2 regions of the Streptomyces sp. NPDC049954 genome follow, and region 1 is predicted to be linked to the other one. Evidence: predicted binding sites of a transcription regulator. Region 1 holds the regulator's gene; the other holds the start of a gene.
The links. The regulator HrcA, encoded in region 1, represses chaperone genes, less so after heat shock. The targets are predictions, from matches to a motif close to TTNGCACTCNGNNNNNCNGAGTGCNAA.

Region 1 (14,995 bases):
ACCAGGCCCGAGACGTCGCCGTCCTCGCTGCGGTCCACCTCGCGGACCTCTCCTGACTCGCGCTCGACGAGCAGCACCCGGCCGTCGTGCGCGGCGGCCGCGATCCGGCTGCCGTCGGGGGACACCGCGAGGGACAGGACCCGGCCGAGGCGGCCGGCCGCGATCCGGCGCGGCGCGGAGCCCGGCGCCTTGCCGGTGGCGGGCGCGAACTCCAGGGCGTCCTCGCCCTCCGCGTCGGTGACCCAGGCCACCCACTCCTCCCCGTCCACCCGGAAGGTGCGCGGCAGCCGGGCCCGTACGCCGGGTTCGACGGCGAGGGCGCGGGCGGGCCCGTCGCGGTGGGTGACCCAGTGCACGGCGCCGCGCACCAGCACGGCGCTGCCCCGTCCGGTGTGGTCGGGGGCGGCGCCCGCGAACCAGCGGGCGGCGCTGACCGGATAGGGCTGGCGGTCGGCGCGCTGACCGCCGAGGCGCACGTCGAGCCTGCGGGGCTCGGCCCCGTCGAGGTCGTCCAGCAGCCACAGTTCACCGGCGCTGGAGTACACGACGCGGCGGCCGTCGCCGGCGGCGTGGCGCGCGTAGAACCCGTCGGCGTCCACGGGGGTGTGGCGGCGCAGGTCGCTCCCGTCGGGCAGCGAGGAGTAGACGGCGCCGACGCCCTCGTGGTCGGAGAGGAACGCGATGCGCCCGCCGACCCACAGGGGGTCCTCGATGTTGCCGTCGATCCCCTCGTGGACCCGCGCCCACGAACCGTCGTCGTCCGGCCCGATCCACAGCTTCCCCGCCGTGCCGCCCCGGTAGCGCTTCCACCAGGCGGCCTCGCGGCCCATGGTGACGGTGCCGAGCAGGACCAGTTCCCCCTCGCCCTCGTACGCGAGCGAGCCGACCGGCCCGTAGGGCAGGACCCGGGGCGGCGAACCGTCGAGGGGGATCGCGTGGGCCCAGGTGCGGCGCAGCGAGGCCCGGCCGTGCGCGGTGACCGCGACGACCTCGCCCTGCGGGGTCCAGCCGCGCACGGAGGTCTTGTGGCTGCCCCAGTGCGTGAGCCGGCGCGCGGGACCGCCGTCCACCGGCGCGACGAACACCTCGGGCACGCCGTCGCGCGCGGAGGTCCAGGCGATCGTGGTGCCGTCGGGAGATATCCGCGGGTGGTGCACGGGCACGTTGTCGGCGCTGACGCGCCAGGCGCGTCCCCCGTCGAGCGGGGCGAGCCAGACGTCGTCCTCTGCGGTGAAGGCGAGCAACTCGCCGTGGATGTGCGGAAAACGGAGATAGGCAGGCTGTGTCACAAGGGCCACCCTAAGCAGCGGGGCCCCGCTCGGGACAGGGGTCCTCGCTCCGCGCGCGCCGCCCGCCGGGTCCGGAGACTTCCCGAAACGGCCCCGGCGGGGGTGGGATGGGCCCATGGAGACCGTCGCCGAACGCCTGGACCGTGCACGCAATGTCTGGCTGTGCGTGGCTCGCCCCGAGGGGCCCCCGCACGTGACCCCCGTCTGGTTCGTCTTCCGGCCGCGACAGCGGGACCGAGGGGGCCAGGAGGAGGGCCCGCGCGGCCCCGAAGGCGTGTGGTGGATCGGTACGGGCGCGAACTCGGTCAAGGCGCGGCTGGCCGAGCGGTCCCCGAAGGTCTCGCTGGCCCTGGAGGACGGCGAGCACCCGCTCGTCGCGGAGGGCGAGGCCCGCGTCCACCACACCCGCTTCCCCGACTCCGTGCGCGAGGGCTTCCTCGCCAAGTACGGCTGGGACCCGGCCATCCCGGAACGCCCGGGCGAACCGCGGGCGCTGCTGGAGGTACGGGTGCGCCGGTGGCTGCTGCGGGGGCAGCCCGCCTGAGCGGGCCCGGGCCGGGGCGTGCTCAGCCCCAGCGTCCCGTGCGCCCCATCAGCAGCGCCACGGCCGCCGTTCCCGCCGTGGAGGTGCGCAGGACGCTGCGGCCCAGCCGGCACACGTGCGCCCCCGCGGCGGTGAAGGCCGCCAACTCCTCGGGGGAGACGCCGCCTTCGGGGCCGACGACGAGGACGATCTCGCCGCGGTCGGGCAGTTCCACGCTCGCCAGGGCCTCGCCCGGGGTCGCGGTGTCCTCGTGGAGGACGGCCGCGAAGTCGGCCTCGGCGAGCAGGGCGGCGGCCTGCTTCGTGGTCATCGCCTCGGCGACCTCGGGGAACCGGGGGCGGCGCGACTGCTTGCCCGCCTCGCGTGCCGTGGCCCGCCATTTGGCGAGGGACTTGGCGCCGCGCTCGCCCCGCCACTGGGTGACGCAGCGGGCCGCCTGCCACGGGACGACGGCGTCGACGCCGGTCTCGGTCATCGTCTCGACGGCGAGTTCGCCCCGGTCGCCCTTGGGCAGCGCCTGGACGACGGTGATGCGCGGACTGCCCACGGACTCCTCGGCGAGCGCGCCGAGTTCGACGGTCAGCCGGTCCTTGCCCTCGGCGGACAGCACGACGCAGGGCACCCAGTGACCGTGGCCGTCGGTGAGGACGACGTCCTCCCCCGGCCGCAGCCGCTTCACGGACACGGCGTGCCGCCCCTCGGGCCCGTCGAGCACGTAGGCGGCGCCCTCGCGGGCGCGCGCGGCGAGGTCCTCGGCGAGGAAGACGGGCGCGGTCACGCGGCACCTCCCAGGGCGGCGGCGGCCGTACGGGTCTCGGCGGCGAGCGTCTCGACGAGCCGCGCGGCGGGCAGCGTACGGGCCATCCGGTGGCCCTGCCCCGCCCACAGCGCCATGCCCTGCGCGTCCCCGGCGGTCGCGGCGGCCTTCCGCAGCCCCGAGGTCAGGTGGTGCACCTCGGGGTAGGCGGCGGGGGCCTGCGGTCCGTGCTCGCGCACGAAGCGGTTGACGAGTCCGCGCGCGGGCCGGCCGGAGAAGGCCCGGGTCAGTTCGGTGCGCACGAACAGCGGGTTGGTGAGCGCCGCCTTGTGCAGCGGCGAGGCCCCCGACTCGGGGCAGGGCAGGAAGGCGGTGCCGAGCTGCGCGGCCTGCGCCCCGGCGGCCAGCACCCCGGCGATCTGCGCGCCGCGCATGAGCCCGCCGGCCGCGACCAACGGCAGCGGCACGGTCTCCCTGACCTGGCTGACGAGCGCGAGCAGACCGATCCCGGCGCCGTCGCAGGCCGGGTCGTCGCGGTGCGTGCCCTGGTGGCCGCCCGCCTCGACGCCCTGGACGCACACGGCGTCGGCGCCCGCCCACTGGGCGGCCCGCGCCTCCTCGGGCGTCGTCACGGTGACGACGGTGACGGTGCCGACCCGCTGGAAGGCGTCGAGGACGTCGCGGGTGGGGCAGCCGAAGGTGAAGGACACGACGGGCACGGGGTCGGCGAGCAGGACCTCGACCTTGTCCTCGTACGCGTCGTCGAGAGCGCCCTCGGGGACGGGGCCGAGCGGCGCGGCGTAGCGGTCCGCCTCCTCGGCGAGGTGCCCTGCGTAGGCGGCCACGGCCTCCGGGTCCCCGGCGGGCTGCGGGAGGAACAGGTTCACGCCGAAGGGGCGCGAGGTGAGTTCCTTCGTCTCCTTGACCTGGTCGCGTACGTCGTCGGCGCCGCGGTACCCGGCGGCGAGGAACCCGAGGCCGCCGGCGCCGGACACCGCGGCGGCCAGCGCCGGGCAGGAGGCACCGCCCGCGAGGGGAGCCTGCACGATCGGGTGCCGCAGAAGCTCGGTCAGACTTGAGGACATGCCCGCATCGTCCCACGAGCCCGCCGGGCGCCGCCCGCCACCCGAGCCCTCGGGCGGCGGCCGGGAGGGAGCCGGACACGGCCGTGCGGCCCGCGCGAGAAGTTCACGCGGGCCGCACGGGTACGCCCTCGGCGGGCGGCAGCCTCAGGAACGGCCGTTGAACGCGTCCTTGAGCCGGGAGAACAGGCCCTGCTGTCCGGGCTGGAACTGCCCGAGGGGCCGCTCCTCGCCACGCAGCTCGGCGAGTTCGCGCAGCAGTCGCTCCTGCTCGGCGTCGAGCTTCCCGGGCGTCTGGACCTCGACGTGCACGATGAGGTCGCCGCGCCCGCCGCCGCGCAGGTGGGTCACGCCGCGGCCGTGCAGGGGCACGGACTGCCCGGACTGGGTGCCGGGCCGGATGTCGACGTCCTCGGTCCCGTCCAGTGTCTCCAGTGGCACCTTCGTGCCGAGCGCCGCCGCCGTCATCGGGATGGTGACGGTGCAGTGCAGGTCGTCCCCGCGCCGCTGGAAGACGGCGTGGGCCACCTCGTGGATCTCCACGTAGAGGTCACCGGCGGGGCCGCCGCCGGGGCCGACCTCGCCCTCCCCGGCGAGCTGGATGCGGGTGCCGTTGTCGACACCGGCCGGGATCTTCACGGTCAGGGTGCGCCGTGAGCGGATCCGTCCGTCGCCCGCGCACTCCGGGCAGGGCGTCGGCACGACGGTGCCGAAGCCCTGGCACTGCGGGCAGGGCCTGGAGGTCATGACCTGGCCCAGGAAGGACCGGGTGACCTGGGAGACCTCACCGCGACCGCGGCACATGTCGCAGGTCTGCGCCGAGGTGCCGGGGGCGGCGCCCTCGCCGTTGCAGGTGTTGCAGACGACGGCCGTGTCGACCTGGATGTCCTTGGTGGTGCCGAAGGCCGCCTCGTTGAGGTCGATCTCCAGCCGGATCATGGCGTCCTGGCCGCGCCGGGTCCGCGAGCGCGGTCCGCGCTGCGAGGAGGCGCCGAAGAACGCGTCCATGATGTCGGAGAAGTTCCCGAAGCCGCCCTGGCCGAAGCCGCCGGCCCCGCCACCGCCCGCCTGGGACAGCGGGTCCCCGCCGAGGTCGAAGACCTGCTTCTTCTGCGGGTCGGAGAGCACCTCGTAGGCGGCGTTGATCTCCTTGAACCGCTCCTGCGTCTTGGGGTCCGGGTTGACGTCGGGGTGAAGTTCCCGCGCCAGACGCCGGAACGCCTTCTTGATCTCGTCCTGGGAAGCGTCGCGGCGCACGCCGAGTACGGCGTAGTAGTCCGTGGCCACTTACGACTCCGCCAGGATCTGTCCGACGTAACGAGCCACTGCGCGTACCGCTCCCATCGTTCCGGGGTAGTCCATGCGGGTCGGTCCGACCACGCCGAGCTTGGCGACTGCCTCGCCGCCCGAACCGTAGCCGACCGAGACCACCGAGGTGGAGTTGAGCCCCTCGTAGGCGTTCTCATGACCGATCCGGACCGTCATGCCCGAGTCCTTGGCCTCGCCGAGCAGCCGCAGGAGCACGACTTGCTCCTCCAGCGCCTCCAGCACCGGCCTGATCATGAGGGGGAAGTCGTGCCCGAACCTGGTCAGGTTGGCCGTGCCGCCGATCATCAGCCGTTCTTCGGTCTCCTCGACGAGGGTCTCCAGCAAGGTGGAGAGCACGATCGAGACGGTCCCCCGGTCGTCCTGTTCGAAGGACTCGGGGAGATCCTGCACGAGCTGCGGGACGTCGGCGAACCAGCGTCCGGCGACCCGGCTGTTGAGCCGGGCCCGCAGATCGGCCACGGAGGTGTCACCGAACGGCGCCGGGCAGTCGACCATGCGCTGCTCGACCCGGCCGGTGTCGGTGATGAGCACGAGCATCAGCCGGGCCGGGGCCAGCGCCAGCAGCTCCACGTGACGCACCGTCGAGCGCGTCAGCGAGGGGTACTGCACGACGGCGACCTGCCGGGTGAGCTGCGCGAGCAGCCGCACCGTGCGGCCCACGACGTCGTCGAGGTCGACGGCGCCGTCCAGGAAGTTCTGAATGGCGCGCCGCTCGGGGGCGGTCATCGGCTTGATGTCGGCGAGCTGGTCGACGAACAGCCGGTAGCCCTTGTCGGTCGGGATACGGCCCGCGCTGGTGTGCGGCTGGGCGATGTACCCCTCCTCCTCCAGCGCGGCCATGTCGTTGCGCACCGTGGCCGGGGAGACCCCGAGCCGGTGCCGCTCGGTGAGCGCCTTGGAGCCCACCGGCTCCTCGGTCCCGACGTAGTCCTGGACGATGGCGCGCAGCACTTCGAGTCTGCGTTCACTGAGCACCGCGCACACCTCCCTGGTCGCCGGCCGGCGATCACCGGTCCGGGCTTGGCACTCGCCCTGTCTGAGTGCCAGCACTTCCCCGGCCAGTGTACGGCCGTGAGGTACGCCCCCGGCAAGGGCGGTGGCACGGCAGGTCGTGCGCCCCCGGCACGGCTGAGGAGGACAGGACGGGGCAGGGTAGGGCCGAAGACCACGAACGGACAGCCGCGGCTGTCACCAAGGGACGGGCCCGGAGCGCCGGTGGACGGTTTCGCCGGGCGCCCGGGCACGGGAGGCGGCGCACATGGAACGGGAGCGAGCGGTGACCGACGGCGGATGGGAGCGGCTCGCACCGGGGGTGGCCCGGCTGCGGCTGCCCGCGTGGGACTGCACCGTGGGCCTGGTCACGGCGGGCGGCACGGCCCTGCTGGTCGACGCGGGCGCGAGCGTGCGGGAGGGCGGCGCGGTGCGTGCCGGGGCGCAGTCCCTGCTCGGCGGCGGGCGCGTGACGCATCTCGCACTGACCCATCCGCACTTCGACCACGTGCTGGGCGCCGGGGCCTTCGCGGGGGTGACGACGTACGGGGCGGTCGGCGTCGAGGGGCTGCTCGGCTCCCCGCAGGGCCGTGCGGCGCTGTACGCGGACGCGGTGCGGCACGGGCTCGACGAGGACGAGGCGGCGCAGGCGGCGGACCTCGCGCGCGCCCCGGAGCACACGGTGTCGGGCGAGTTCACGCTCGGCCTGGACGGTGGCCGCCGGGTCCTGCTCGCCAACGTGGGCCCGGCGCACACCGGCCACGACCTGGTGGTCGTCGTACCGGGCGCCGGACCGGCCGCGCCCACCGTCGTGTTCTGCGGCGACCTGGTCGAGGAGTCGGGTCCCCCGCAGGCCGGACCGGACGCGGTCCCGGCCCGCTGGCCGGACGCCCTGGACCGGCTGCTGGACCTGGGCGGCGAGGACGCGCTGTACGTCCCGGGGCACGGAGCGGTGGTGGACGCGGCCTTCGTCCGGGCCCAGCGCGCCGAACTCGACGCGGCGCACGGCGTGTCGTGATCCCCCGAACGGCGGCATTTCCTATCGTCTGAGGAATGCGCGCGTACTCCTCCGACCTGACCCCGCCGTGGAAGAAGCAGCGGCCCGCTCCCGAGGTTCCCCTGGAGCGGGACCTCGTGGTGGAGGAGGTGACGACCGGCTTCTGCGGGGCGGTGCTGTCCTGGGAGAAGTCGGCGGAGGGCCTCGTCGTGACGCTGGAGGACCGCTTCGGCAAGCGACGGGTCTTCCCGCTGGCCCCGCGCGGCTTCCTGCTGGAGGGCCGTGCGGTGACGCTCGTGCGCCCGCGCTCCACCACACCGGCCGCGCCCTCCCGTACGGCCTCCGGATCGGTCGCGGTGCCCGGGGCGCGCGCCCGGGTGGCGCGGGCGGGCCGTATCTACGTCGAGGGCCGGCACGACGCGGAGCTGGTGGAACGGGTGTGGGGCGACGACCTGCGGATCGAGGGCGTGGTCGTGGAGTACCTGGAGGGGGTCGACGACCTGCCCTCGATCGTCGCCGAGTTCGCCCCGGGCCCCGACGCCCGCCTGGGCGTCCTGGTGGACCACCTCGTCCCGGGCTCGAAGGAGTCACGCATCGCCGCCGGGGTGACGAGCGCGCACGCCCTGGTCGTCGGCCACCCGTTCATCGACGTGTGGGAGGCGGTGAAGCCGTCCTCCCTCGGCATCGAGTCCTGGCCCCGCGTCCCCCGCGGCCAGGACTGGAAGACCGGCGTGTGCCGCGCCCTGGGCTGGCCGGAGAACACCGGGGCGGCCTGGCAGCACATCCTGTCCCACGTCCACACCTACAAGGACCTGGAACCGGCCCTGCTCGGCCGGGTGGAGGAGCTGATCGACTTCGTGACGGCACCGTAGCCGGATCCCGGCGGGAGCCGCCTGGCGGCACAGCACGGTGTTCACCGAGGCCGAACGGGCCGCGCCGGCGCTCGCCGAAGAGGGCGCCCGGCTCGGCGACCACGGCGTGTCTGACGAGACGTGGGCCCGGGTGCGCGAGCACTGCGACGACGACCAGGTCGGCGCGCTGGTCTGCCTGGTCTCCCTGATCAACACCGCGACGCGCGTGAACGTGATCGCGCACAACCCGGGGGCTCGTACGAGCCCGGCATGTTCGCCCGTACGTCGAGCTGACCCGCGCCTCGGACGCGCGCCCCTTCGAGCCCGTCCGGCGCTTGAGGACACCCCCAGATCGCACCAGCCCCATGAAGCCCGTCCGGCGCTTGAGGACCGAGCGAGGCCGCAGGCGAGCCTCAGTCCACCAGATCCCGCACCACCGCGTCCGCCAGCAGCCGCCCCCGCAGGGTGAGCACGGCCCGCCCCGCGCGATGCGCCGCCGGATCGAGCAGTCCCTCGGCCACGGCCCTCGACGCCGCCGCGAGCCCGTCCGGCCGCAGCAGCGACAGCGGGCAGCCCTCGCTCAGCCGCAGCTCCAGCAGGACGCGCTCCACCCGCCGGTCCTCCTCGCTCAGGATCTCCCGCCCGGCCCCCGGCGAGCGTCCCCCGGCCAGGGCCGCCGCGTAGGCGCCAGGATGCTTGACGTTCCACCACCGCACCCCGCCGACGTGGCTGTGCGCCCCCGGCCCGGCCCCCCACCAGTCGGCGCCGCGCCAGTACAGCTCGTTGTGCAGGCAGCGACCGGCCTCGGTCGTCGCCCAGTTGGAGACCTCGTACCAGGAGAAACCGGCGCGGCTGAGCGCCTCCTCGGCGATCAGGTAGCGGTCCGCGTGCTCGTCGTCGTCGGTCATCGGGATCTCACCGCGCCGGATGCGCCGCGCGAGCCCCGTTCCCTCCTCGACGATGAGCGCGTACGCCGAGACATGGTCGGGACCCGCGCCGATCGCCGCGTCCAGCGAGGCCCGCCAGTCCTCGTCGCTCTCGCCGGGGGTCCCGTAGATCAGGTCGAGGTTGACGTGCTCGAAACCGGCGGCGCGCGCCTCGGCCACACACGCCTCGGGCCGCCCCGGCGTGTGGTTGCGGTCGAGGATCTTCAGCACGTGCTGCTTCGCGCTCTGCATGCCGAAGGAGACGCGGTTGAACCCGCCCTCGCGCAGTTCGGCCAGGTACGCCGGGTCGACGGACTCGGGGTTGGCCTCGGTGGTCACCTCGGCGTCCTCGGCGAGCCCGAACTCCTCGCGTACGGCGCTCAGCATCCGGACGAGGTCGGCGGCGGCGAGCAGCGTGGGCGTACCGCCGCCGACGAACACCGTCCGCACCGGGCGCGGGTCCGCGCCGAGCACCTTGCGGGCCAGACGCACCTCGTCCACGAGGGTGTCCGCGTAGTTGTCGCGCGAGGCGAGCACCCCGCCGGAGCCGCGCAGCTCGGTGGCGGTGTACGTGTTGAAGTCGCAGTACCCGCAGCGGCTCGCGCAGTACGGGACGTGCAGGTAGAACCCGAGCGGGCGCTCCCCCGCGCCTTCGAGGGCGTACGGGGGCAGCTCCCCGGTCTCGGGCACGGGCTCGCCGTCAGGCAGTGCGGAAGGCATGGGGTCCATTGTCCCAGGCCCGCGAAGGTCACCGGGAGTGAGCTTCCGCGCGGAAGGGCCGGGGCCCGCGCGAGGCGCCCCGGCCCCGCCCGGCTACCCCTCCCAGGTCTCGGGACCGCCGCCGCGCCACTCGATGAGCCCGCTCGACTCGGCGACGGACTCGTCGGCGTCCTCCAGACCGGCCCGGCGCAGGAACTCGGCGAGGTCGCGAGTGCCGTGGGCCACACCCAGGTTCTCGCCGTCGGCCCGGACCCGCCTGCCTCCGTCCGGGGCGGGCGGGTCCACTGTCACGTGCGGTCCTGATCCGGCCATGCCCCGAGCATCGCGTGCCGGTCCGTCGTCCGCATCCCGGGCCGGCCGGTTCACGCCTCCCGCGCCCCGGCGTACATCTCGTCCAGCAGGTGGCCGTACTCGCGCTCCACGACGGGCCGCTTGAGCTTGAGGCTCGGGGTCAGCTCACCGTGCTCGATGTCGAGGTCGCGCGGCAGCAGCCGGAACTTCTTGATCGTCTCCCAGCGCTGGAGGCCGGCGTTGAGCTCCCGCACGTAGCCGTCGATCAGGGCCACGGTCTCCTCGGCCGCGACGATCTCGGCGTAGCTCCGGTCGCCCAGCCCGTTCTCCTTCGCCCAGTCCGTGAGGGCAGGCTCGTCGAGGGAGATGAGGGCGGTGCAGAAGTTCCGGTCGCCGCCGTGCACCAGGATGTTGGAGACGTACGGGCACACGGCCTTGAAGCGGCCCTCGACCTCGGCGGGCGCGATGTACTTGCCGCCGGAGGTCTTGATGATGTCCTTCTTGCGGTCGGTGATCCGCAGGTAGCCGTCGACGGAGAGTTCGCCGATGTCCCCGGTGTGGAACCAGCCGTCGCTCTCCAGGACCTCCGCGGTCTTCTCCGGCAGCCCGTGGTAGCCGGACATGACGCCGGGGCCGCGCAACAGGATCTCGCCGTCCTCGGCGATCCTGACCTCGGTGCCGGGCAGCGGCTTGCCGACGGTGCCGGTGCGGTACGCCTCCCCCGGGTTGACGAAGGAGGCGGCGCTCGTCTCCGTGAGTCCGTAGCCCTCCAGGATGTGCACGCCGGCCCCGGCGAAGAAGTAGCCGATCTCGGGGGCGAGCGCGGCGGAGCCGGAGACGGCGGCGCGCAGCCGGCCGCCGAAGGCCTCGCGGAGCTTGGAGTAGACGAGGGCGTCGGCGACCTTGTGCCGGGAGCGCAGCCCGTAGGGCACGTGCGCGGTGCCGGTGCGGCGGAAGTTGTCCTGCGAGACCTTGGCGTACTCGCGGGCCACGCCCGCGGCCCACTGGAAGATCCGGTACTTGGCGCTCCCGCCGGCCCGCGCCTTCGCGGCGACCCCGTTGTAGACCTTCTCGAAGATGCGCGGGACGGCCGCCATGTAGGTGGGCCGTACGACCGGCAGGTTCTCGATGATCTTGTCGACGCGGCCGTCGACGGCGGTGACGTGCCCGACCTCGATGTGCCCCGAGGTGAGCACCTTTCCGAAGACGTGGGCGAGCGGCAGCCACAGGTACTGGACGTCGTCCTGCCGCACCAGGCCGGTCGCGGCGATCGCCTTCGCCAGGTAGGACCAGCAGTCGTGCGGCAGCCGGACGCCCTTGGGGCGACCGGTGGTGCCGGAGGTGTAGATGAGGGTCGCGAGCTGGTCGGCGGTGATGGCGCCGACCCGGTCCCGGACCGCCTCGGGGTGGCTCGCGAGGTGTTCGGCGCCGTTCTTCTCCAGGTCGGCGAGGGTGAGCAGCCAGCCCTCCGGATCGGCCTCGTCCGCGTCGACGCCCTCCGTGTCGAGGACGACGACGTGCCGCAGCGCGGGCAGCTCGGCGCGCTTCTCCCGGGCCTTGGCGAGCTGCGCCGCGTCCTCCGCGATGAGCACCCGGCTGTCGGAGTCGGCCAGGATGAACGCCGACTCGCTCGTGTTCGTCGAGGGGTAGACGGTGGTCGTCGCGGCCCCCGCGCACATGATGCCGAGGTCGGCCAGGACCCATTCGACGCGGGTGGCGGAGGCGAGGGCCACCCGCTCCTCGGGCCGCACCCCGAGGGCGATCAGGCCGGCCGCGATCGCCTCGACCCGTTCGGCCGCCTGCGCCCAGCTCAGCGAGGCCCAGTCGTCGGGGCCGCTCCCGGAGGAGCTGGGGACCGGGTACCGGTACGCCTCCGCGTCCGGGGTCGCCGCGACCCGCTCCAGGAAGAGGTTCGCCACGGACGGCGGACGGTTCTCGATCTTGGTCTGTGTGTCGCTCACGACAACCTCCGGGCCCGCGCCTCTGCGTGCGACTGGTAACGATCGATCGTTGTTTAACTGGCGAGTAACTATCAGATGGTGATCAGAGTAGAGCCCGCGTGGCCTGCATGTAAGGGGTGACCTGAGCACAATTCCTCACACCCGCCCCACGGGCCCCACCAGCCTCTCGTCCACGGTGACCCGCCCCGGGGACGACGAAGGGCCCGCCACGCCGGAACGTGACGGGCCCGCGGTTCACCGGAGGTCATCGAAGGCCCGGCGGCCGGTCCTTGCTTCCCCTGCCGCCGCCGCTCCTCCGGTACCGACCGCTACTTCTCTCCGGTACTGGCCGCTACTTTTCTCCGGTATTGGCCGCTACTTCTTCTTGCCGCCGCTCTCGTCGCTGGAGAGCACCGCGATGAAGGCTTCCTGGGGCACCTCGACGGAGCCGACCATCTTCATGCGCTTCTTGCCCTCCTTCTGCTTCTCCAGCAGCTTCCGCTTACGGGAGATGTCACCGCCGTAGCACTTGGCGAGGACGTCCTTGCGGATGGCGCGGATGGTCTCGCGGGCGATGACCCGGGAGCCGATCGCGGCCTGGATGGGCACCTCGAAGGCCTGCCGGGGGATCAGCTCGCGCAGCTTGGCCACGAGCCGCACCCCGTACGCGTACGCCGCGTCCTTGTGCGTGATCGCGGAGAACGCGTCGACCTTGTCACCGTGCAGCAGGATGTCGACCTTGACGAGGCTGGAGGTCTGCTCGCCGGTGGGCTCGTAGTCCAGCGAGGCGTAGCCGCGCGTCTTGGACTTGAGCTGGTCGAAGAAGTCGAAGACGATCTCGGCGAGCGGCAGCGTGTACCGGATCTCCACGCGGTCCTCGGACAGGTAGTCCATGCCGAGCATGACGCCGCGCCGGTTCTGGCACAGCTCCATGATCGAGCCGATGAACTCGCTGGGCGCGAGGATCGTGGCCCGCACGACCGGCTCGAAGACCTGGTCGATCTTCCCCTCGGGGAACTCGCTCGGGTTGGTGACCGTGGTCTCGCTGCGGTCCTCCATCACGACGCGGTAGACGACGTTGGGCGCCGTCGCGATCAGGTCGAGGCCGAACTCGCGCTCCAGCCGCTCGCGGATCACGTCGAGGTGCAGCAGGCCGAGGAAGCCGACGCGGAAGCCGAAGCCGAGAGCCGCCGAGGTCTCCGGCTCGTAGACCAGCGCCGCGTCGTTGAGCTGGAGCTTGTCCAGCGCGTCGCGCAGCTCCGGGTAGTCGGAGCCGTCGAGCGGGTAGAGGCCCGAGAACACCATCGGCTTCGGGTCCTTGTAGCCGCCGAGGGCCTCGGTGGCCCCCTTGGACAGCGTGGTGATCGTGTCACCGACCTTGGACTGGCGCACGTCCTTGACGCCGGTGATGAGGTAGCCCACCTCACCGACCCCGAGGCCGTCGGCGGGCAGCATCTCCGGGGAGTTGGTGCCGATCTCCAGCAGCTCGTGCGTCGCGTTGGTCGACATCATCCTGATGCGCTCGCGCTTGTTGAGCTGGCCGTCGATGACCCTGACGTAGGTGACCACGCCCCGGTACGAGTCGTAGACCGAGTCGAAGATCATCGCGCGGGCGGGCGCGTCCGCCACCCCGACCGGGGCGGGGATCGAGGCGACGACCTTGTCCAGCAGCTCCTCGACGCCCACGCCCGTCTTGGCGGAGACCCGCAGCACGTCCGAGGGGTCGCAGCCGATGAGGTTGGCCAGCTCCTCGGAGAACTTCTCGGGCTGCGCGGCCGGCAGGTCGATCTTGTTGAGCACCGGGATGATCGTGAGGTCGTTCTCCATCGCCAGGTACAGGTTGGCGAGGGTCTGCGCCTCGATGCCCTGGGCCGCGTCGACCAGCAGGACCGTGCCCTCGCAGGCCGCGAGGGAGCGGGAGACCTCGTAGGTGAAGTCCACGTGGCCCGGGGTGTCGATCATGTTGAGGATGTGCGTGCTGCCCAGGTCGGGGCCCGTGCGCGGGGCCCAGGGCAGACGCACGGCCTGCGATTTGATCGTGATCCCGCGCTCACGCTCGATGTCCATGCGGTCGAGGTACTGGGCGCGCATCTGCCGCTGCTCCACCACCCCGGTCAGCTGGAGCATCCGGTCGGCGAGCGTGGACTTGCCGTGGTCGATGTGCGCGATGATGCAGAAGTTGCGGATCAGCGCCGGGTCGGTACGGCTCGGCTCCGGCACATTGATGGGGGTCGCGGGCACGCAGGGTCCTGATTCTTGAGACGGCCGGCGGGATGTCGGCAGCCGGCTCTGGCTCGGGCTGGGTCGGTCGGATCGATACGCAGGCTCCATCGTCCCACGAGCGACGGACAGCGACGGGTTTGGGCCGCTCATGAAGGGGCTGCTAGCCTGGTCCACTGTGTGTCTCACAGCCCTCTCGGCTTCGAGGCGCACGACGGTGAGACTCCCCCTCCGCTCCTTCGGCGGTCGGCCGTGCTCGCCGGGCACCACTCTCCGCACCATTCATCTGTACCTGTAGCTGAAAAGGTTCTTCGTGGCGAACATCAAGTCCCAGATCAAGCGGAACAAGACGAACGAGAAGGCCCGCCTTCGCAACAAGTCCGTCAAGTCCTCGCTCAAGACCGCGGTCCGCAAGGCCCGCGAGGCCGCTGCCGCGGGTGACGTCGAGAAGGCGAACGAGCTGACGCGTGTCGCCACGCGCAAGCTCGACAAGGCCGCCTCCGCCGGTGTCATCCACAAGAACCAGGCCGCCAACAAGAAGTCGGCGCTCGCGGCGAAGGTCGCCGGCCTCCAGGGCTGAGCCCCTTCACCCGGCCACGGTCCCCGGACCGCGCGGCCGGAAGGTCCCGTCTTGTTCCTCTCTGACCTGACTACGACCTGACTGACACAACCGCCGGCGTTCAGGACTCAGCGGGCCCTCTCTACCGCTCCTGACCCGGCACCCCGGCCTCCACGCGCGACCTGCGTTCGCCACGCGGGCGTGGAGCCACCCGAGCAGCACCCAGCAGCACCTGTCCAAGGCCGCCGCCTCCCCACGGGAGGCGGCGGCCTTCGGCTTTGCCTGGGGCTCCGCCCGGGAGGCGTGGGGGCCTGGGGGCTCCGCCCAGGTGGGGCGCGGGGGCTGGGGGCTTGCTCGGGAGCGGGAAGCTTCGGCTTCGCCCGGGGGTGTGGGCGTGGGAGCTGGGGGCTTGCTCGGGAGCGGGAAGCTTCGGCTTCGCCCGGGGGCGGGGGAGCTACCGGTTCGCTCGGGAGCCCGGGGCCTTCGGCCTCGCCCGGGGC
Region 2 (14,995 bases), on a different contig from region 1:
ATCCCCTCGCGGGCCAGCGCGAGCGCGTCCCCGCCGATCCCGCAGCACAGGTCGGCGAGCCGCCACACCCCGAGCCGCGCGAACCGGCGCGCGCGGTGGGCGGCGACCGGGGCCCGGGTCGCCTGCTCCACGCCGCCCGGCGTGAAGAACATGCGTCCCGCGTCCGCCGCCCCGAACTTCGCCGCCGCCCGGTCCCGCAGCCGCGCCTGGCCGATCGCGGCGGACACGAGCGGCGCCGGATGCGTACGGCGCAGCCGCGTGGCCGTCGGCAGCTCCTCGGCGGGGCGCAGCCCGCGCAGCTCGTCGAGCAGGGCGGCGCCCTCGGGGGTACGCAGGGCACGGAAGTCTTCGAGGTCCACCCGCCCATTCTCCGGTGCCGTCTCCCCGGTCCTGTACGCGGGACGCGAAGCCCGGCCCGTCCACCGTCCTCCGCTCAGCCGCCGGGGCACTCGTCGCTGTCGCCGCCGCTGAAGCACTGCCCGTACGTACCGCGGTAGTTCGGGGCCGGGGCCCGCGAAGGAGCCTTCCCGGGGCCCTGCGCCCAGCTGAGCGCCGCGACCAGCAGCAGGACGAGGGCCAGGAGGCCCTGGAGCACGGCGGCCACCCGCTCCCGGCCCCACCAGAACAGCGCGGTGAGCAGCGCGCCGAAGCCGCCCACGCCCAGCACCGTGTACCGCAGCGTGCTGTGGTCCGGCGGGTCCGGGGAGCCGGACGCGGCCCAGCCGCTCAGACCGTCCGCGAAGAACGCCCAGGCCACCACCGCCAGCTCCACCAGGCCGAGGATCACGGCCAGCGCCACCTGGGCCCACGCGGAGGGCGGGGCCGGCTGAGGCGCGGGGCGCGGGGACGAGACGTCACTCATGGGACCAGGCTCGTACGGCCGTGCGGTGGAAGCGCGTCCTCCGCCCGGCTGTTGCGCAATCGTGGCGCGCCCGCGCCGCGCGACAGCCGTAGCAGGATGCGGCCCCATGAGATTAGTACGACAAAAAGACAGAAAGACCCCATGGGGTGGCGCGTCCGCACGGCGTCGGCTGCCGCTCCTGCTCGCCGCCCTCCTCGCCGCCTCGGGCTGCGCGACCGGGGCGCAGGACGCGAGCGAGGGGGCGAGCCCGTCCCCGCGGGCGAGTGCCGGGGCCCAGGGCGCGCCCGGACCGGCCGCCGCGGCCCCGAAGGGCGCGCTGGAACTCGACCGGGAGGCGGCGAAGGCCGCCGCCGAGCGGGCCATCGCCGAGCGGGCCCGCGTCGCCCGCGAACGCAAGGCCCTGGTCGCGGCCTCCCGTCGCTGGGGCCTCAAGCAGCCGCCGATGATCGCCCCGCCCCCGCCCGCCGACAAGGTGCTGCCCCCGACCCGGACCGGCTTCGAGGTGCGCGGCCAGGAGGACGACGCCCTGCCCCCGGTCTTCACGACGGTGCCGACCACCGACCGCGTCGTGTTCCTGACCATCGACGACGGCGACAACAAGGACCCCGAGACGCTGCGGATGCTGGAGGACCTGCACATCCCGTACTCGGCGTTCCTGAGCGACTACCTCGTCAGCGACGACTACGGCTACTTCCGCAAGGCGCGGGACAAGGGCGTCGCGATCAACAACCACACCCTGCACCACCGCTACCTGCCCGCGCTCTCGCACGAGGAGCAGCGCGAGGAGATCTGCGGGATGCAGGACATCCTGGGCCGCCAGTACGGAAAGCGGCCCGAACTGTTCCGGCCGCCCTACGGCGACTACAACCGCGACACCCTCGTCACCGCCAAGTCCTGCGGGGTGCGCGCCGTGCCGCTGTGGAACGCGGAGGTCTTCCCCGGCCGCTGGGAGTACCGCGAGGCCGACCAGGACCTGCACCCGGGCGACATCGTGCTGACGCACTTCCAGGGCCGCGCGCAGTGGAAGGGCACCATGCCGGACGCCCTGCGCACGTTCCTGCGAACCGTCACCGAGAAGGGTTACGCGGTGGCCAGGCTGGAGGACTACGTCTGACCGCTGAGGCCGTCCGCCGGTCCTCCGCGGCCCCGGCACCGGCCCTCTGTCGCCCCGTAACCGGCCCGTGGCGGGCCCTTCGCCGGTCCGCCGCGGGCCGCTCGCCGGCCTGCCCGTCGGGACTCGTCTGGCACTCCGCTTGACCGAGTGCTAATCGCAGTCATAGTCTCGGCCCTGGCACTCCCCACCGGAGAGTGCCAAACAGCGACGGGCAGTCCGGCACCCGCGACGACGGACCACCTGGTCGCCACCCCATTGACCCCGCGAGATCTCCGAAGGGGGAGGTCGGATCGTGACGACCGCCAGCTCCAAGGTTGCCATCAAGCCGCTTGAGGACCGCATTGTGGTCCAGCCGCTCGACGCCGAGCAGACCACGGCCTCTGGCCTGGTCATCCCGGACACCGCGAAGGAGAAGCCCCAGGAGGGCGTCGTCCTCGCTGTGGGCCCGGGCCGCTTCGAGAACGGCGAGCGCCTGCCGCTCGACGTCAAGACCGGCGACGTCGTGCTCTACAGCAAGTACGGCGGCACCGAGGTGAAGTACAACGGCGAGGAGTACCTCGTCCTCTCGGCTCGCGACGTGCTCGCGATCATCGAGAAGTAATCCACCCGGATTCACCCAGCTTTGCTATGAGCTGCGCCCCCGGCCCCCGATTCACTTGAAGCCGGGGCCGGGGGCGCGACTCGTTTTCAGATCCAGTTTTCCGAGAGGGCTGAACCGCTCCCATGGCGAAGATCCTGAAGTTCGACGAGGACGCCCGTCGCGCCCTTGAGCGTGGCGTCAACAAGCTTGCCGACACCGTGAAGGTGACGATCGGTCCCAAGGGCCGCAACGTCGTCATCGACAAGAAGTTCGGCGCCCCCACCATCACCAACGACGGTGTGACCATCGCCCGTGAGGTCGAGGTCGAGGACCCGTACGAGAACCTCGGCGCCCAGCTCGTCAAGGAGGTGGCGACCAAGACCAACGACATCGCGGGTGACGGCACCACCACCGCGACCGTCCTGGCCCAGGCGCTCGTCCGCGAGGGCCTGCGCAACGTCGCCGCCGGCGCCTCCCCCGCCCTCCTCAAGAAGGGCATCGACGCCGCCGTCAAGGCCGTCTCCGAGGACCTGCTCGCCACCGCGCGGCCGATCGAGGAGAAGTCCGACATCGCCGCCGTGGCCGCGCTGTCCGCCCAGGACAAGCAGGTCGGCGAGCTCATCGCCGAGGCGATGGACAAGGTCGGCAAGGACGGTGTCATCACCGTCGAGGAGTCCAACACCTTCGGTCTGGACCTCGACTTCACCGAGGGCATGGCCTTCGACAAGGGCTACCTGTCCCCGTACATGGTGACCGACCAGGAGCGTATGGAGGCCGTCCTCGACGACCCGTACATCCTCATCCACCAGGGCAAGATCGGTTCGATCCAGGACCTGCTGCCGCTGCTGGAGAAGGTCATCCAGGCCGGTGCCTCCAAGCCGCTGCTGATCATCGCCGAGGACGTCGAGGGCGAAGCCCTGTCGACCCTGGTCGTCAACAAGATCCGCGGCACCTTCAACGCCGTCGCCGTCAAGGCGCCCGGCTTCGGCGACCGCCGCAAGGCGATGCTCGGCGACATGGCCACCCTCACCGGTGCGACCGTCATCGCCGAGGAGGTCGGCCTCAAGCTCGACCAGGCCGGTCTGGACGTGCTGGGCACCGCCCGCCGCGTCACCGTCACCAAGGACGACACCACCATCGTCGACGGTGGTGGCGAGCAGTCCGAGATCACGGGCCGCGTCGCCCAGATCAAGGCCGAGATCGAGTCCACCGACTCCGACTGGGACCGCGAGAAGCTCCAGGAGCGCCTCGCGAAGCTCGCCGGCGGCGTCTGCGTGATCCGTGTCGGTGCGGCCACCGAGGTCGAGCTGAAGGAGAAGAAGCACCGTCTGGAGGACGCCATCTCCGCGACCCGCGCCGCGGTCGAGGAGGGCATCGTCTCCGGTGGTGGCTCCGCGCTCGTCCACGCCGTCAAGGTCCTTGAGGGCTCCCTCGGCAAGGAGGGCGACGAGGCCACCGGTGTCGCCGTCGTCCGCCGCGCCGCCGTCGAGCCGCTGCGCTGGATCGCCGAGAACGCCGGCCTGGAGGGTTACGTCATCACCTCCAAGGTCGCCGAGCTGAACAAGGGCGAGGGCTTCAACGCCGCGACCGGCGAGTACGGGGACCTGGTCAAGGCCGGTGTCATCGACCCGGTCAAGGTCACGCGCTCCGCGCTGGAGAACGCCGCGTCCATCGCCTCCCTGCTTCTGACGACCGAGACCCTGGTCGTCGAGAAGCCGGCGGAGGAGGAGGCGGAGGCCGGCGGTCACTCGCACGGTCACTCCCACTGATCCGCTCCGCTTGGGTCGCGAGGTCCGGTCTTCCCCTCTGGGGAGGCCGGGCCTCGTTCTGTTTGCCGTCGCCGGGGGTTCGGCCTTCGGCCGTGTCCTCAAGCGCCGGACGGGCTGGGAAAAGATGTCCTCAAGCGCCGGACGGGCTTGATGGGGTGCGCCTTCGGGCCGGGGCTTCGGGGAGGGGTGTCCTCAAGCGCCGGACGGGCTTGGTTGGGTGCGCCTTCGGGCCTGGCTTCGGGGAGGGGTGTCCTCAAGCGCCGGACGGGCTTGATGGGGTGCGCCTTCGGTCTTGGGCTTCAGGAGTGAGGGGGCCTTGTCCCCGGGTGTTGCTGTCGGGCTGGTCAGGTGGGGTGAGGAAGGTCACTCGATCTTGACGGGCGCGGGGGTGGGCTCGGAGTCTTGGGGCCTCTGGTGACGGGGGGCCTGTGAACGGACCTGGTGGGAGTCGGGGTGACGTCGACTCGGTGGTGCGGCTGCTGGGCGAGCCCGAGGTGCGGCTGCTCACGCTCGTCGGGCTCGGCGGGGTCGGCAAGAGCCGGCTGGCGCGGCAGGTGCGCGTCGCGCTGAGCGAGGCCGGGACGGACGTCGCGGTCGTGGAACTTGCGGGCGCCGCCGGGCCCGAGGCGGCGCTCGCGCTGCTCGCCGACGCGCTCCCCGCGGTCGCGGACGACTCGGCTCCCGTGCTGCTCGCCGAGAACCTGGAGGCCGTGCTGCCGCTCGCGCCGGCCCTCGGCACGCTCCTCGCCGGGCACCCCCGGCTCACGGTGCTCGCCACGAGCCGCGCGGCCGGCGGGCTCACCCACGAGCACCTGTACCGGGTGCGTCCGCTCGACGTCGCGGACGGGGCCGCCGCCCGCGAACTCTTCCTGCGCCACGCCCGCCGGGTCGCCTACGAGGACGGGCTCGACGCGCACGAGCAGACGGTCACCGCGATCTGCCGGCAGCTCGAAGGGCATCCGCTCGCGCTGGTCATCGCGGCCCGGCAACTCGCCGCCCTGCCCGCCGAGGCGCTGCTCGCCCGGCTGCGCGAGGGCTGGTCCCTCAGCATGAAGGGCCCCGTCGACCTGCCCGGACGGCACCGCAGCCTCGGCCGGGTCCTGGACGACACCGTGACCGCCCTCTCGGCGGACGCCCGGCGGCTCCTCGGCCGCCTCGGCGTCTTCGAGGGACGCTTCGCCTACCCCGCCGTCGAACACGTCCTCGGCGCACACGCGGAGGAGAAGGCGGAGGAGGAGGCGGACGAGACGCTGTGGGACGGCGTCAGCGAACTCGTCGCCCACGGACTGCTGGAGCCCGTCCCGTCCGCCGACGGCAGCGCCGGCATCAGCTTCCGCATGCCCGGCGTCGTCCGCGAGTACGCGCGCCGGCTGCTGCGCGAGGACGCCGGACCGCAGGCCGCCGAGGCGCTGCGCGGCGCGCACGCCCGCCACTTCGGCGAGCGGGTCCTGGACGGGCACGAGGAGCACGGCGCGGCGGCCGAGACCTGGACCCGCCGCGTCGAGGAGGAACTGCCCGACGTGCGGGCCGCGCTCCGTTTCCTCATCGACACCGCCGACCCCCGCGCCCTCGACCTGGCCGCCGCCCTGCGCGGCCACTGGCTCGCCCGGGGCCGGCTGCGCGAGGGCATCGCCCTGCTCGGCGAGGTGCTCGCGCTGCCCGTCGCCGGAGAGGGCACCGCCCGGCTGCGGGCCCGCGAGGCGCACGCCGTGCTCACCGGCGCGGCCAGTTCCTACGCCCACGCGCTGACCGCGCTCCAGGAGTGCGCCGACGACTGGGCGGCCGCCGGGGAGACGACCACCCGCGCCCGGACCCTGGTCGACCTGGGCGCCGCCGTGTTCGAGGCCCACGGCTTCGACCGCGCCGAACCCCTGTACCGGGAGGCCATCGACGTCCTCGACGCGGCCGGGGACCACTGGTGGGCAGCGCGCGCCCGCAGCCTGCTCGGGGCCTCCGCCGCCGCCACCGAGGCCCACCGCACCCTCGCCAGGACCGCGCTGGACGAGGCCGTACGCGGATTCCGGGACCTCGGCGAGAGCACCTGGACCCACGTCCCCTACCAGCAACTGGGGCGGATGCTCCATGAGGAGGGCCACGACGTGCAGGCCGTCGCCCTGCTCAGTGAGGGGCTCGGGCTCGCGCAGCGGGGCGGTGACGACTGGAACGCCTCGGTCTTCCTCAACCTGCTGGCCGACGTCCGGCTCACCAGGGGAGAGGCGGCGCTGGCCGGCGGCCACCACGTCGAGAGCCTGCGGCTCGTGGAGCGGATCGGGGCCAGGCCGCGCTACGTGTGGTGCCTGGAAGGGCTCGCCGCCTGCCTCGACGACCTCGGCGAAACCCCGTACGCCGCACGGCTCGTGGGGCTGTCCCGGGCCGTGCGCTCCCGGCTCACCCTGGACGACTGGGTCGAGTTCCCGGCCCGCGCGATCGACCTGAGCAGTATCGAGTGGAGCCTGTCCCGCCCCGTCTTCGAGCAGCTGTGCGCCGAAGGGGCCGAACTCACCGTGGGCGACGTCCTCGCCGAGGTGCCGCCCCTGCTCTCCGCGAAACGCGCGCCCGGCCCCCGCAGGGAACGCCGCAGGCGCCACCCCGACGGGCTGACCGGGCGCGAGGCGCAGGTGCTGCGGCTCATCGCCTCCGGCGCGACGAGCCGGGCCATCGCCTCCGAACTGTTCATCAGCATCGAGACGGTCGGCCGCCACATCAGCAACCTCTACCGCAAGATCGGCGTCTCCAGCCGCGCCGAGGCCACCGCCCACGCCATCCGCTCCGGCCTCCTGGAGGAGTGACCCCGGGACGGGCGGGGCCATCTCCTGCGCCCGCGTCCCGGCCGTCCCCCGCGCGAAGCCCGCCGGCACCCCGAAAAATGACCAGTTCCTGTGAGGGGACGAGGGGTGGACACAGCCGCGTGCGCACCCGTTCCCGGCCCCCGCGAGCCCCCGGACACCCTCGTACGTCGCTTCCGTAGCAGGTCACCGCCCTTTCGGCCAGGACACACGGGCGACACGGCCGGTTCACGCGGGGGACCCACGGCCGTACGGAAGCAGCCGTCCGGAATCCCGAGTTCTGGTCATTGCCGCCCGCCTGGCCGGGACAGCACGCTCTGTCTGTCGGAACTTCCCTCCCGACTTCCTCGTACCGCCCCCTTCTCACCGCCCGGACTTCCCGGGGACCCGGAAGGACGCGCTGGACGACGACCGGAAGGACCACCGGATGGACACCGCGCCCCGCACCCCGCCGCACCCGTCGCCGCACCGGACGCGCCGCCGCGCCCTCGCCGCCGCGCTGAGCGCGCTGGCCCTCACCGCCCTCGTGGGCTGCGGGCCCTCGCGGGAACTGAGCCGGCACGACGGGCTCGCCGTCGTCCACGTCGGGCACATCCCGGTCGTCGACGCGGTCGCCTTCACCCTCGCCGTGGACAAGGGCTGGTTCCGGGACGAGGGCATCGACGCGCGGGCCGACGCGACGAGCGCCGGCGGCCTGCTCACCAACCTCATCAACGGGACCGACCAGTTCGCGCTCTGCGAGACCGCCGGGGTCGTCTCCGCCTACGCGAAGGGGCTGCCGGTCCACGTGATCGGCGGGATCAGCAAGGCCGCGCCCCGGCCCGAGGACGACAGCGGGGGACTCCTCGTCATGAAGAACGGGCCCGTCCACCGGCCCGCCGACCTCAACGGGCGCACCGTGGCCGTCGGCCAGCTCAAGGGCGGCGGAGAGGTCGCGCTGCGCGCCGCGCTCGACAAGGCCGGGGCCGACAGCGACCGCGTCAAGATCCTCGAAATGCCGCTGTCCGACATGACGGCCGCCCTCGTCAAGGGCCGTATCGACGCCATGAGCACCATCTCGCCCTTCGACACCCCGGCCCTCGCCCAGGGCGCGGTCCGCCTCATGTCGCCCGGCGTCGAGGCCGCCCCGCACGGCATGCAGATGGCCGTCGCCACGTCCTCCGTCTTCGAGAAGGAGAACCCCGGCGTCGTGCGCGGCTTCCGGCGCGCCCTCGACAAGGGCATCGCCTACGCCGCCGCCCACCCCGAGGAGGTGCGCGAGGCGCTGCCCTCGATCAGCCCCATGCCGAAGCAGCTCATCGCCACCATGAAACTCCCCGTGTTCGACGCCTCCACCCCCCGGTCCTCGCTCAAGGTGTGGACCGACCTCATGGAGCGCTACCGGTTCGTCGCCGAGCCCGTCGACGTCGACAAGCTGCTGAGCTGAAGGGCACCGCATGACCACTGAGCCCCAGACCCTCGCCCCGCCCGGCGTCCCCACCGCCCCGCCCGCCGCCGCACCCCGCCCGGCCGGCCCCCCGCTCCCGTACCGCAGGACCCTCCACCAGGCCGGATTCGCCGTCGCCGCCCTGCTCGCGTGGGAGGCGGCCGTACGCACCGGGCTGCTGCCGCGCAGCTCCGTACCCACCGCGAGCGCCACCGCCTCCGCGCTGCGCACGCTCGCCGGGACCGGCGCCTTCTGGCACGCCCTGTGGCAGACCGCGCTCGGCTGGGGCGCCGGACTCCTGCTGTGCACCGCCCTCGGCGTGCCCGCAGGACTGCTCATCGGCACCTCGCGGTTCCTGACCCGCAGCACCCGGCTGCTCACCGACTTCCTGCGCACCATCCCCGCCGTCGCGCTGTGCCCCGTCCTCCTGCTCACCCTCGGCTCGACGATGACGATGAAGCTCGTCCTCGTCGTGTCCGGCGCGGTGTGGCCGCTGCTGACCGCGACCGTCGACGGGGTACGGCACGTCGACCCGGTCGCCGCCGACACCTTCCGCACCTTCCGGCTCCCCGCCCACCAGCGGGTACGCCACCTCGTCCTGCCCTCCGCGCTCCCGTTCCTCGTCACCGGGCTGCGCAACTGCGCCGTGCTCGCCCTCATGCTCACCACCGCGGGCGAGTACCTCGGCGCCGCACCCGGCATCGGCAACGAACTCTCCCGCGCCCAGCAGGCCGGGGCCATCGACCACATGTTCGCGCTGCTGGTCGTCGCCGGACTGCTCGGCGTCCTCCTCAACAGCCTCCTGCTGACCGCGGAACGCCTCGCCCTGCCCTGGGCGCCCGCCCACCGAGAGGGGACCCGCCGGTGAACCGCGCCCTGCGGCTGCTCAAGGCCGCCGCCCACGAACTGTGGCTGCCCGCCCTGCTGGTCGCCGCCGTCTGGCTGGTCACCGTGCGGCGCCACTCCTTCTTCTTCCCGCCGCTGCCCGACGTCCTGCGCGCCTTCCGCGAACTGTGGCTCTTCGACCGGCTCGGCTCCGACGCCCTGCCCAGCGTCCTCAACCTGATCGCCGGGCTCCTCCTCGCCGCCGTCCTCGGCATCGGCCTCGGACTGCTCCTCGGCCTCGCCGGAGGGCTGAACGACGCGGCCCGGCCCGTCCTGGAGTTCCTGCGCGCCGTCCCCGGCATCGCCCTCGTCCCCGTCGCCCTCGTCCTGCTCGGCACCGGCGACGGGATGAAGGCCGCGCTCATCGCGTACGGCACCGTGTGGCCCGTCCTGCTCGGCACCGTGGACGGCGTACGGTCCCTCGACCCCACCGTCGTGGCCATGGCCGACAGCTACCGGCTGCCGCGCGGACAACGGCTCCTGCGCGTCGTCCTGCCCGGCGCCGCCCCGCAGATCCTCGCCGGTGCCCGGGTCAGCGTCGCCCTGGGTGTCGTCCTCATCATCGCGAGCGAGTACACCGCCTCCACCCACGGCATCGGCTACCTGCAACTCCAGTCCCAACGCACCTTCGACATCCCCGAGATGTGGGCCTCGCTGCTGCTGCTCGGCATCCTCGGCCACGCGAGCAACCTCGCTTTCCGCGCCCTCGAACTGCGCCTGCTGCGCTGGTACACCGGGCAGCGCGCCGCCGGACAAGGAGATTCCCCCGCATGACCGCCTCCGCGACGACCCCCGCCACCGGCCCCCGCCGGGACACCACCACGAGCCCCGCCCCGGACCGCCCGCTCCTCGAAGTGCACGGCATCGCCAAGTCGTACGGCAACGGGGACACCGTCCGCCAGGTGCTCTCCGGCATCGACTTCGACGTCGAGGACGGCGAGTTCGTCACCGTCGTCGGCCCCTCCGGCGCCGGGAAGACCACCCTGCTGCGCTGTCTCGCGGGGCTGCTCGCCCCCGACTCCGGAGAGGTCAGGCTCGGCGGCACCCCCGTGCACGCCCCGCCCGAGGGACTCGCCCTCGTCTTCCAGGACTACTCCCGCTCACTGCTGCCCTGGATGAGCGTCAGCGAGAACGTCCAGCTCCCCCTGCGCGGGAAGGGGACCGGCGCGGCACAGCGCACGGCGGCCGCCCGCGAGGCGCTCGACGCGGTGGGCCTCGCCGACGCCGGACGGCTCTACCCCTGGCAGATGTCCGGCGGCATGCAGCAGCGCGCCGCCATCGCCCGGGCCCTGGCCTGCGCGCCCCGCGTCCTCGTCATGGACGAACCCTTCGCCTCCGTCGACGCGCAGACCCGCGCCGACCTCGAAGACCTCACGCTGCGCCTGCAACGACGGCTCGGCATGACCGTCGTCCTCGTCACCCACGACATGGACGAGGCCGTCTACCTCGCCGACCGCGTCGTCGTCCTGTCGGGCGCCCCCACCACCGTCAGCGAGATCGTGCCGGTGGACCTGGGCACCGACCGCGAACAGGTCGCCACCAAACTGCGGCCCGCCTTCGCCGAACTGCGGGCCCACGTCCTCGGACTGGTCCGCAGGCCGGCCGCCCCGGACACCACCGGGTGACGGGGGCGGGTGACGGGCCGGTGGTCAGGAACCGGTAGTGCCCCGGCCCGGCCGCCCGCCCGGGATAGCGGGTTCCGGGGATGAGCCGGAGCGGCCTCCCGCCGCACGATGAACGGGCCGTCGACACACGGGGCGGCCCCGGCAGCAGACCCGCCGGGCCCGAGGAAGACATGGACGACGAAGGAGAGGACCGCCTTGTCCGCCACTGCCGATCCGCACCAGGACGACGCCCGGCGCACCCTCGCCGCCGGCTTCAAGGACGCGATGGCCGCGCTGTGCGCACCGGTCACCGTCGTCACCGCCCGCCGCGAGGACGGCACCCCGTGCGGGGTGACCGTGAGCGCCTTCGCCTCGCTGTCCCTCGATCCGCCCATGGTCACCGTCGCCCTCGACCGGCGCTCCAGCCTGCTGCCCGCTCTCACCGCCACCGGCAGGCTCGGCGTGTGCCTCCTCGGCGCGGACGACCACGAACTCGCCCTCACCTTCGCCGCCTCCGGAACCGACCGCTTCGCCTCGGTGCCCTGGTACCCGCAGAACGGACTGCCCCGGCTCCGTCAGGCCCCGGTCTGGCTGGAGTGCGCCGCGACCCGGCTGGTCGAGGGCGGCGACCACGTCCTCGTCCTCGCCACGGTGCTCGCCGCCGACCACCGCGAGGCCCCGACCCTCGCCTACCAGAACCGCCGCTTCGGCACCCACAGCCCCCGCCGCCTCCCCGCCCACACCTGAGAACGGGACCCGCCATGACCACGTACGCCCCCGCGCCCGCCGCCTCCGCCTGGCCCACCGAACCGGCCGCACGCCGCGCCCACGCGCTCGCCGCCGTCGAAGCCGTACGCGAGGAACTCACCCTGGGCGCCGTCGAGTCGGAACAGCAGCGACGGCTCAGCGACCGCTCCGCCGCCGCCCTCAAGGGCTCCGGACTGCTCGGCATCATGACCCCCGACGACCTCGGCGGCAACGTGGTCGGCGCCGTCACCGCCTTCGAGATCGTCGAGAAGCTCGGCCACATCGACCCGGCCACCGCCTGGACCGCGACCATCCTCCTGGAGGGCGCGGGCGAACTCGCCACCGTCGTCGCCCCCGCCACCGCGCGCCGGCTCTTCGCCGACGGGCTCGCCCTCAAGGCCGCCTCGCTCAAACCCGGGGCCGCCGAACGCGTCGAGGGCGGCTACCGCGTCACCGGCCGCTGGGACTTCGTCAGCGGACTCCACCACGCCGGCCACGTCGGCGCCACCTTCCTCGTGGACGACGCCGAAGGGCGCCCCGTCCGCCGCGCCGCCGTCCTGCCCAAGGCCGACATCCAGGTCCTGGACGACTGGCGCGTACTCGGCATGCGCGGCACCGGAAGCAGCAGCTTCGCCGCCGAGGACGTCTACGTACCGGACGAGCTGATCTACGACCCGATGGGCTACGGACAGCGCGAGGACACCCCGCTGGCCCGCCTCGGCATGGTCCCCTACGTTCTCCAGATGCACCCCGGCATGGTGCTCGGGGCCGCGCGCCGCGCCCTGGACGAGATCGTCGCCGCCGCCCCGCACATCCGCCGGGGCAGCCGCATCAACCTCAGCAGGCCGCCCGCCCTGTCCGAACTCACCTGGTTCCAGCGGGAGTTGGGTGAACTCGACGCCCGTGTCCGGTCCGTGCGCAGCCTGTGCGTCGAGACGCTGACGGAGGTCGACCGGGTCATCGGCGGGGGAGACAAGGTCGAACTGCCGCTCCTGGACCGGATGCAGACCGCCGCCTCGCTCGCCGCGAAGACCGCCGTCGAGGTCGTCACCCGCACCTTCCGGCACGCGGGGGCCGCCGCGATCCTGGAGGACTCGGTCCTCGGCAAACTCGTCCGCGACCTCAACACCATCTCCGCCCACGGAGTGATGTCCGAGGCCGGTTTCGAGAGCCACGCGGAGTTCGTCCTCGGCCTCCAGACCCCGGAGAACCGCCGCATGGTGTGAGCGCCCGTACGTGACCGGTCCCGGTCCGCTCCGCCCGCCCGGCCTCCGCGCCGGACGGGCCGGAGGACGCCGCCACACCGCGCCCGCCCCCCGGTACCGCCTACTGCGGCCCGTACTTCCGTCCCGTCCGCGAGGTGACACCCCCGAGCAGGGTCCTCGGCGTCATCTTCACCACGCCCATGAGCGTCTTGTAGCGCGGATCGGGGATCGAGACCGTACGGCCGCGCGCCAGGTCGGCGAGCGCCGCGGCCACGAGCTTGTCGGCGTCCAGCCACATCCACTTCGGGATGTTGTCCGTGCCCATCCCGGCGCGCTCGTGGAACTCCGTCCGCACGAAACCGGGGCACAGCGCCATCAGTCGCACCCCGCTGCCCTCCAGGTCCCGCGCCGCGCCCTGCGTGAACTGCACGACCCACGCCTTCGACGCCCCGTACGTACCGCGCGGCAGGAAGGCCGCGACCGAGGCCACGTTGACCACGCCGCCGCGCCCCCGCTCCCGCATCGGGCGGGCCGCCGCCGCCGTCAGCCGCAGCACCGCCTCGCAGTGCACCTTGAGCATCGTCAGCTCGTCGGCCACCGGTACCTCCAGGAACCGGCCCTTGTTCCCGAAGCCCGCGTTGTTCACCAGCAGGTCCACCGGCTGCTTCGCGTCGGCGAGCCGCTTCTCCACCGAGGCGATGCCCGCGTCGGTCGAGAGGTCCGCGGCGAGCACCCGGACCTCCACCCCGTGCCGGTCGTGCAGTTCGGTCGCCTGCACCCGCAGCCGGTCGGTGTCGCGCGCGACCAGCACCAGGTCGTGCCCGTCCGCCGCCAGCCGCCGGGCGAAGGCCGAACCGATACCGGCGGTCGATCCCGTAATCAGAGCCGTAGTCATGCGGCAAGGCTAGTGATCTCCACGGCCTCTAAACGCCGCCCGCCTCCACCGTCCCGCCCGTCGCCGCATCCGCGCGCGCCACGAACTCCCGGGCGGCGGCCAGCGACTCGCTGTGCAGCGCCTCCCCGGCGGGCAGCAGCAGGGGCAGCAGCGAACGGTCCGTCGTCCCCGCCCGGAACTGGAGCGCCACCGTCACCTCGTGGTCCGGCCGGTGCACGACCTCGATCGGGTCCCCGGCCCGTATGTCGCCCGGCGTGATCACCCGCAGGTACGCGCCCGTCTCGCCCTTCTGCGTGAACCGCCGAATCCAGTCGCTCTCGCCGAGATGCCCCGCGAAGGTGCGGCACGGGATGCGCCCGCTCGTCACCTCCAGGACCACCTCGGGACCGACCCGCCAGCGCTCACCGATCAGCGCGTGCGTCAGGTCCAGGCCCAGCGTCGTCAGGTTCTCGCCGAAACCGCCGTTGGCCAGCGGCCGTCCCAGCTCCCGCTCCCACGCGTCGAGATCCTCCCGGGCGAAGGCGTACACGGCCTGGTCGTCCCCGCCGTGGTGGCGCGTGTCGCTCACCACGTCACCGGCCAGCCCGCTCGCCCCCACCCCCTTCGGGCCGGGCGCCGCGACCCGCACCGGCCCCTCGACCGGGCGCTTGTCGATGCCCGTACCGCCGGAGGGCGCGTTCGTGTAGGGAACCCGCCGCAGCCGGGCCACGTTCAGAGACAGAAGTTTCATAGGCGGGAGGGTAGGCGGCGCGGAGTGCGGCGCGCGCCCGATTTCGCCCTGCGATCAAAGCTCGCAGTGACAATTCGTGGTCACCCCCAAGCATCACTTATGCTCGGTGGCATGATCGAGGCCCGACACCTCCGCGTCCTGCGCGCCGTGGCCGCCACCGGCTCCTTCTCGGCCGCCGCCCGCGAACTCGGCTGCACCCAGCCCGCCGTGAGCCAGCAGATGAAGGCGCTGGAGAACTCGGCCGGCACCCCGCTGCTGGTCCGTACCGGCCGCGAGATGCGGCTCACCCAGGCCGGCCAGGCCCTGTCCCGGCACGCCTCCGGCATCCTCGCCGGGCTCACCGCCGCCGAGGAGGAGGTCGCCGCCATCGCCGGACTGCGGGCGGGCCGGGT

Region 2: a site for HrcA is predicted at 2,104-2,130, ahead of groES (co-chaperone GroES). Genes of this name have one in related genera too.

What each region holds. Positions count from the first base shown of each region.
Region 1 covers NZ_JBFALS010000003.1:379,474-394,468, reverse strand. Annotated here, with positions in the region: gene AB0J21_RS08170 (S41 family peptidase) at 1-1,289, opposite strand, end outside; gene AB0J21_RS08165 (pyridoxamine 5'-phosphate oxidase family protein) at 1,405-1,833, shown strand; gene AB0J21_RS08160 (16S rRNA (uracil(1498)-N(3))-methyltransferase) at 1,856-2,611, opposite strand; gene AB0J21_RS08155 (nitronate monooxygenase) at 2,608-3,675, opposite strand; gene dnaJ (molecular chaperone DnaJ) at 3,820-4,959, opposite strand; gene hrcA (heat-inducible transcriptional repressor HrcA) at 4,960-5,976, opposite strand; gene AB0J21_RS08140 (MBL fold metallo-hydrolase) at 6,260-7,009, shown strand; gene AB0J21_RS08135 (DUF3097 domain-containing protein) at 7,045-7,860, shown strand; partial or broken gene AB0J21_RS08130 (carboxymuconolactone decarboxylase family protein) at 7,877-8,133, shown strand; gene hemW (radical SAM family heme chaperone HemW) at 8,253-9,494, opposite strand; gene AB0J21_RS08120 (hypothetical protein) at 9,579-9,797, opposite strand; gene AB0J21_RS08115 (long-chain fatty acid--CoA ligase) at 9,848-11,737, opposite strand; gene lepA (translation elongation factor 4) at 12,092-13,957, opposite strand; gene rpsT (30S ribosomal protein S20) at 14,250-14,516, shown strand.
Region 2 covers NZ_JBFALS010000007.1:385,277-400,271, forward strand. Annotated here, with positions in the region: gene AB0J21_RS18835 (SAM-dependent methyltransferase) at 1-359, opposite strand, end outside; gene AB0J21_RS18840 (DUF6234 family protein) at 434-862, opposite strand; gene AB0J21_RS18845 (polysaccharide deacetylase family protein) at 969-1,976, shown strand; gene groES (co-chaperone GroES) at 2,269-2,577, shown strand; gene groL (chaperonin GroEL) at 2,700-4,325, shown strand; gene AB0J21_RS18860 (LuxR C-terminal-related transcriptional regulator) at 4,754-7,114, shown strand; gene AB0J21_RS18865 (ABC transporter substrate-binding protein) at 7,539-8,537, shown strand; gene AB0J21_RS18870 (ABC transporter permease) at 8,548-9,405, shown strand; gene AB0J21_RS18875 (ABC transporter permease) at 9,402-10,196, shown strand; gene AB0J21_RS18880 (ABC transporter ATP-binding protein) at 10,193-11,047, shown strand; gene AB0J21_RS18885 (flavin reductase family protein) at 11,243-11,773, shown strand; gene AB0J21_RS18890 (hypothetical protein) at 11,788-12,999, shown strand; gene AB0J21_RS18895 (SDR family oxidoreductase) at 13,100-13,873, opposite strand; gene AB0J21_RS18900 (MOSC domain-containing protein) at 13,902-14,603, opposite strand; gene AB0J21_RS18905 (LysR family transcriptional regulator) at 14,715-14,995, shown strand, end outside.